Regions from separate parts of the Halomonas salsilacus genome, predicted to be linked through region 3. Evidence: riboswitches for the same ligand, from Rfam matches in the RefSeq annotation. Region 3 holds a riboswitch; each other region holds the start of a gene.

Region 1 (2,259 bases), on a different contig from region 3:
CGCCTGCATGGCCGCCAGCATGCCCAACCCGCCGATGGCCATCACCACCAGCAGACTGCTGGCCCCGCCCAACAACGCCCCGCGGCCCAGAGCACGGTCATCCGCGGCCGCCCAGATGCGCTGCCAGTAGCCCTGGTGAAAGAGATTGGCCGCGGTGACCGCGATCACCAGGGTCAGCGACACGGAGAGCGCGCTGCCGATGGGGATGGACGGCATCACCGCCCCGGCCGGCATGGGCGGCAGCCACCACCAGGCCACGCCGCCGACCAGCACCAGCAGGGTCAGCAGCAGCCAGGCCTGCCAGCGGTCCGTGGCCAGGCTCGCCCGCAGCCCGCCCAGGGTGGTGTAGACCAGGGTGACCACCGCCACGCCGAGGATCACCAGCGAGGGCGGCACGTCAGAGAGCAGCGCGGCGATGGCGCCGATGGCGGTCAGCTCGGCCGCCAGGAAGATGGCCATGTAGGCCACGGAAACGAAGGAGACCCAGCGCCGCACGCCGGCGCCATAGCAGGCCTCGGCGAATTCGCCGATGCTGCGCCCCTCCGGCAGGTAGCGGCGGATAGAGGGGCCATAGAGCCCAATGATCAGGAACGGCAGCGACGAGCCGATGGCGTAGCCGGCCAGCGCCACCGGCCCCACGAAGGCACCGATCTCCGGCGGCGCGAAGAGGATCCAGGCGCCCATGCTGGACGCCAGGAATGACAGGCCGATGGACTGGGCGCCCTGGGAGTTGCGCGCGGTGACGTAGTCATCGAGAAGGCCATCGGCCCGGCGGGCCCTCAGGCCCAGGAAGGCAAAGCACAAGAGCGCCGCGCCGAGCACGGCAGACGTCAGGTAGGGCATGTCGCACTTCCTCCGCCGGTGTGAACCGGATCAGGTTCCAGGGTCGGCGCATGGCCCTCTCAGCCCTCGCAGATGCGGTGGGACTCCCCTGGCGACAAGTGAATGAATGGTGGGTGTCCTTCCTCGCGTCCCGGCCGGCCTGGCCGATAGCGGAAGGAACGAGAGTCATGATAGCGCACGCGCTTGGTTCGAACGACCACCTCCTAACCCCGCTATCCCCCCATAACGCCACCTATCAATCACGCACCCATCAGGAATCGACAGTTGGGGAAAAATCACGGCGACATCCCGATGAACTGGCTATGGTGTTTATCTGGAAGCAGTCAAGCCTGCAGCGTTAATTGATTGCGTCTCAAGCCAACTTAACCAGCCAACAGGGTGGGGGTATCGTGAAAATACAACAGTTAGCGAGAAGCTGGATTGCAGGGGTTGTGCTGATGGCGGTATCGGCGGCTGTCTTGGCGCAGTCGGAGGAACGGCACGTAGTGGTGCTCGCCACCGGTGGCACCATAGCCGGGGCAGGGGCCTCCGTCGCCGATAGCGCGACCTACGCCGCCGCCACGGTACCGGTCGATAAGCTACTGGCGGGCTTACCCGAATTGGAAAACCTTGCTCGGGTCAGCGGGGAGCAGGTCTTTCAGATCGCCTCCGAAAGCTTCAACAATGAAAATCTGCTTGCCCTGGGCCAGCGCGTATCGGAGTTGACCAAGCAGGCCGATGTCGACGGAATCGTCATCACCCACGGCACCGATACCCTGGAGGAGACCGCCTTCTTCCTAAATTTGGTGGTGCAAACCGACAAGCCAATCGTGCTGGTGGGCTCCATGCGCCCTGGCACTGCCCTGTCCGCCGACGGCGGCCTGAACCTCTACGGTGCCGTGAGCGTCGCTGCCAGCGAGGATGCCATGGGCAAGGGGGTCCTGGTGACCATGAACGACGACATCTTGAGCGGGCGTGACGTCAGCAAGAGCATCAACATCAAGACCAACTCCTTCCAGAGCCAGTGGGGCCCGCTCGGCATGGTGGTCGAAGGGCGCAATTACTGGTTCCGCGACCCGGTCAAGCGTCACACCACTTCATCCGAATTCAACATCGATGATATCGACACCCTGCCAGCCGTCGATATCGTCTACGGCTACGGCAACATGAATACCACGGGCATCGAGGCCTACGGCGAGACCAACATCGCGGCACTGATCCATGCCGGTACGGGCAATGGCTCGGTAGCGGCACCGGCGGTCGATGCCTTGAAGGCACTGCGTGACAAGGGGGTGAATATCATCCGTTCTTCCCGGGTGCCCGCCGGGTTCGTGCTACGCAACGCCGAGCAGCCCGATGACGACTACGACTGGGTAGTGGCCCACGACCATCGCCCGCAACAAGCCCGCATCCTGGCCATGGTAGCCCTGACAAAGA
Region 2 (2,259 bases), on a different contig from region 3:
CAGTGCAGCACGCGGTGCGGGTAGGCGTAACGATCTGTCTCCGACCTGTGGCTCTCTATCATTGACATGGGGGCTCTCCTGAGAATCGATGCGGGTCATAACTTCAGCCTAGTCAATGCCACCCTCGCCTGCGCTTCATACCTCCTGATAGAGCTGGCTACCTTTGTCGCGGAACTTCTCCGCTTGCTCCTCCATGCCTTTGATCAGCGCTTACTGGTCGCCGTTCAGCCCGTGGTCATTCGCATAGTCACGGACCTCCTGGCTGATCTTCATGGCGCAGAACTTGGGCCCGCACATGGAGCAGAAGTGGGCGGTCTTGCTCATGGGGCTTTCCTTGTTGTGGCTTTTGTTGTGGTGAGTCGTGGGGCGTTAAAGGGCTCGGTCGAGCCCCATCTGCCAGAAGTCGATCTCCAGGCGCGTGGCGTCATGGAACACCCGGGTGAGTTCCTCGAAGCGTGCGGGGGTAACGTCGGCCAGGCGGGCGTCGAGCCAGGCCACCTCGGCGCGGCGGGCGGCCTGGAACTCTTCGCTTTCGTACATGGCGATCCAGGCGTCATAGGGGTTGGCGTTGCCGCGCCGGGTGGAGGGTCGGGCGTTGATCCAATCGGCGATCTCGCCGTAGCCCACCAGGCAAGGGGCCAGGGCCACGTGCAGGTCGAGCAGGTCGCCTCGGTTGCCGGTGTCGAGCACATAGCGGGTGTAGGCGAGCGTCGCACGGGCCTCGGGCAGGGCGGCGAGGTCGGCCTCGGCGATGCCCCATTCCTGGCAGTACCCCACGTGGAGGCCAAGCTCGAGATCGACGATCGCCTTGAGGCCCTCATGGGCCTGGCGCAGGTCACTCAGGGTGCGGCTTTTGTAGGCGGCCAGCGCATAGGCCCGGGCGAAATGGATCAGGAACAGGTAGTCCTGCTTCAGGTAGTGGCGAAAAGCGTCCTCGTCGAGGGTGCCGTCGCCCAGGCCGCGCACGAAATCGTGCTCGATATAGGCGCGCCAGTCATCCTGGCAGGCGGCGGTGAGGTCGCTGAAGCGGTAGCCCATCGGCTGTCTCCGGAGTCGAGTGGGGATCCGGAGCAGGGGCGTAGAGTAGAGACGAGGGGCCGGGAGGGGAAAATGGCGTGGTGTCCTGGCCCGCTTGATTCCTACGCCGGTACTAACCGGATCAGGTTCAACGGGACCAGCGCTCGACTCATCTCCATGTCTGGAGAGACCCCTGCGCCATCTCAGCCGGACTTCACCGGCACCCCGTCAAGCGTGAGGCAAGTCTAGCAGCCCCGGGCGGATCTGCCAGCCCCGAGGCTTACCGGTGGCGGTAGAGCCAGCGCACGTCCACCGCGAAGGAGGCGGCCAGTCCCGCCAGGGCGGTGACCGCCAGCCAGGTGGCGAGCAGATCGGACATGGCCGGCAGCAGGGCGAGCATCAGAGCGGCGACCTGCCAGACGCAGACCGCCTTGCGCCGGAAGCTCTCGGGGAGGTCGGCGGCGAGCCAGGGCCAGCGCCAGCGTGCCGCCACGAAGGCGTAGCGCATGGCGCCGATGGCCAGCACCCAGGGGCCGACCCGCTCGAGCAACAGCAGGGCCAGGCAGAGCACCAGGATGAAGAAGGCGTCGAGTTCCATGTCGAAGCGTGCCCCCAGGGCGCTGGCGCTAGCGGTGCGCCGGGCCACCCAGCCGTCCACGCCGTCCAGGCTCAGGGCGACCAGGGCTAGGGCGAAGAGCCACGTCCCCCGGGCGGCCATCAGCGCCGGGTCGGCCAGGGTGCCGGCCAGCAGGGCCACCAGCACGCCGCGTGCCAGGGTGACCCGGTTGGCCGCGCCGAGACCGTCCGGGCGCCGCGGGCAGCGCCTCAAGGCGCGCCACAGCAGAGCCGCCATGCCCAGGTAGGTGCCGATGGCGAGCGGTGCCACCCAGGGGGAGGCGCCGGTGCCCAGCCCGATTGTCAGTAGCCCCAGGGTGGCCAGCAGCGCCAGCAGGGCGACGCCGCCCAGGCCCAGCTCCATGCCCACGCGCACCTGACTTGCCGCGCTGGCGGCGTCATCGGCGATGTCCTGGTTCGAGGTGGTGAGGGGCATGGGGACACCCGGGTTGTTGTCGATAGCCATTCTCGGTGGAATTGTCGCTGGGCATGGTCGCTGGGCATTGCCGCTATGCTGAGGCTCAGGGCCCATGATGATTACCTTAGCAGCCGGCCGCGATGGAAACCTCCGGTGCCGCCAAAGTTGTGCGCAATGTGGTATATGTACCATTATTGTAAAGGTATTTC
Region 3 (2,259 bases):
CCCACCGGCGCCGGCCTGGCGCACCGCCATCGCGTGCTCGGCCTTGAGCCCGCCGATGGCCACCGCCGGCAGGGGGCTGGCCGCCACCAGTGCGGCCAGCCCCGCGAAGCCCAGCGGCTCGGCGTGGTCGTGCTTGCTTGGGGTGGCGAACACCGGCCCCAGCCCCAGGTAGTCGAGGCGCTCGGCATCCACCCGGGCGAGCTGCGCTGGGGTCTGCACCGAGAGGCCGAGCAGGGCGCGCTCGCCCAGCGCCGCGCGGGCGGCGGCTACCTCGCCGTCGTCCTGGCCGATATGCAGGCCGTCGGCGCCGCTCTCCAGCGCCACCGCCAGGCGGTCGTTGATGATCAGCGGCACGCCGCTGCCGGCCAGCGCCGCCTTGAGCCGCCGGGCCTGGTCGATCATCTCGTCATCAGAGGCGTGCTTGTCGCGCAGTTGCACAACCGTCACCCCGCCGCGCACCGCGGCCACCACGGTCTCGATCAGGCCATGTCCGGCGCACAGGCCGGGGTCGGTGACGAGATACAGGGAGAGATCAAGTCGCATCGGTCATCTCCAGTCGCAGGCGACCCCTCAGGGTGTCGCCGTCCAGGGCATGCAGGGCGTCGAGGAAGGCCACGGCGAAGCTCCCCGGGCCCCTGGCCGCCTCGCCGGCCAGCTCCCCGGCCGCGGCGTAGCAGGCCAGGGCCGCCACGGTGGCCTCGAAGGGGTCCTCGGCGCCGACCAGGAAGGCGGCTACCACCCCGGTCAGCGAGCAGCCCAGGGTGGTGACCCTCGGCATCAGCGGGTGGCCACCGTGCACGTACGTCAGGTGCCGGCCGTCGGTGACGAGATCTACCTCGCCAGTCACCGCCACCACGCAACCGAGTCGGCGGGCCAGGCCGATGGCGGCCTGCTCGGCGGCCTCGGCCGGGTCGCTGCTGTCGACGCCGCGCCCGCCGGCCCCGCGGGCCCCGCGGGCCTCCAGGGCGATGATCTCCGAGGCGTTGCCGCGAATCACCGTGGGCAGGCGCTCCAGCAGGCGCGCCCCGGTCTCACGCCGGTAGGCGGTGGCACCTACCGCCACCGGGTCCAGCACCCAGGGCTTGCCGGTCAGGCGGGCTGCCTCCGCGGCCTCGATCATGGCGTCGACCCAATGGGGCGAGAGGGTGCCGATATTGACCGTCAGGGCGTCGGCGATGGCGGTGAATTCGGCGGCTTCCTCCCGGGCATGCACCATGGCCGGCGATGCGCCGATGGCCAGTAGCACGTTGGCCATGGTGTTCATGGCCACCAGGTTGGTGATGTTGTGGACCAGCGGGGCACGCGCGCGCACCCGGGCCAGGTGGGCGGCGGGGTCGAGCGAGGGGAATTTCGTATGGGACATGCGGCCTCCCGGGCGCGGGAGGTGCAGGCAGGCGGAGCCTCGGCTGCACGACTCCCTACGCCGGCATTATCCGGGTCAGGTGCCAAGGGTGCCTCTCAGCCGCGGCAGCTCTCCACCGCGGCGCCCCTGTCGTCATGGCACCACTATCCCCGCCGGCCGGACGGCTGTAAAGGCCGCAGATGAATGGCGCATGAACGCGCCTGTCAGCCTGTGGACAGGCGCCGCGTCGTACAAGGATCACGTTACCCACAGAGGAGTGATCACGATGAACTGGCTCGATTCCGAACAACGCTACGGCGTCGTCTCCCGCCTGGTCCACTGGGCCATGGTGCCGTTGTTGCTGCTGATGCTGGTCAGCGACTGGTGGATGGATGCCCTGAGCAAGAGCAGCGCCATGGGTCTGCACAAGAGCATTGGCCTGCTGTTGCTGGGGCTGCTGGCCTTCCGCCTGGTCTGGCGCTGGATCAACCGCGGACGCCTGGCACCCCCCGCCCACTGGCAGTGGGCGGCCTTGCTGGGCCACCTGGCCCTCTATGGCCTGCTGGGGCTGATCCTTGTCTCCGGCCTGCTGGCCGCCGTTGGCAGCGGACACGGGGTGGCCTTCTTCGGCCTTCCGTTGGTCCCCGCCGGGGCGGAGATCGAGTGGCTGGAGGAAGCCTTCGAGGAGGTGCATGAGGTGGCCGCCAACCTGCTGTGGCTGGTGATCGGTGGACACGTGGTGGCGGTGCTGGGCCACCAGTGGCTGTTCGCCGACCGCACCCTGCAGCGCATGACCTGAGCGGTACGCGGTTCGGGGCTGCGGCCTCGAACCGCGTTGCATCGCAGCATTTACAAACGGCAAACGGCAAACGGCAAACGGCAAACGGCAAGAGGCAAGAGGCCCGGAGCGGTAGTGG

The links. A riboswitch is a leader RNA that binds a small molecule or an ion and turns the genes downstream of it on or off. The one in region 3 is predicted to bind thiamine pyrophosphate.
Region 1: it holds a riboswitch for thiamine pyrophosphate, as region 3 does, so the genes downstream of both, ACR80S_RS01345 (sodium:solute symporter family transporter) here and thiM (hydroxyethylthiazole kinase) in region 3, are expected to answer to the same signal.
Region 2: it holds a riboswitch for thiamine pyrophosphate, as region 3 does, so the genes downstream of both, tenA (thiaminase II) here and thiM (hydroxyethylthiazole kinase) in region 3, are expected to answer to the same signal.

Annotation. Positions count from the first base shown of each region.
Region 1 covers NZ_JBPKAQ010000001.1:294,798-297,056, reverse strand. The annotation lists gene ACR80S_RS01345 (sodium:solute symporter family transporter) at 1-843, opposite strand, end outside; TPP riboswitch at 833-943, opposite strand; gene ACR80S_RS01340 (asparaginase) at 1,233-2,259, shown strand, end outside.
Region 2 covers NZ_JBPKAQ010000012.1:44,004-46,262, forward strand. The annotation lists gene ACR80S_RS15410 (cytochrome b) at 1-68, opposite strand, end outside; partial or broken gene ACR80S_RS15415 (hypothetical protein) at 136-321, opposite strand; gene tenA (thiaminase II) at 370-1,038, opposite strand; TPP riboswitch at 1,120-1,255, opposite strand; gene ACR80S_RS15425 (CDP-alcohol phosphatidyltransferase family protein) at 1,298-2,068, opposite strand.
Region 3 covers NZ_JBPKAQ010000011.1:100,882-103,140, reverse strand. The annotation lists gene thiE (thiamine phosphate synthase) at 1-543, opposite strand, end outside; gene thiM (hydroxyethylthiazole kinase) at 533-1,363, opposite strand; TPP riboswitch at 1,399-1,501, opposite strand; gene ACR80S_RS15125 (cytochrome b) at 1,629-2,141, shown strand.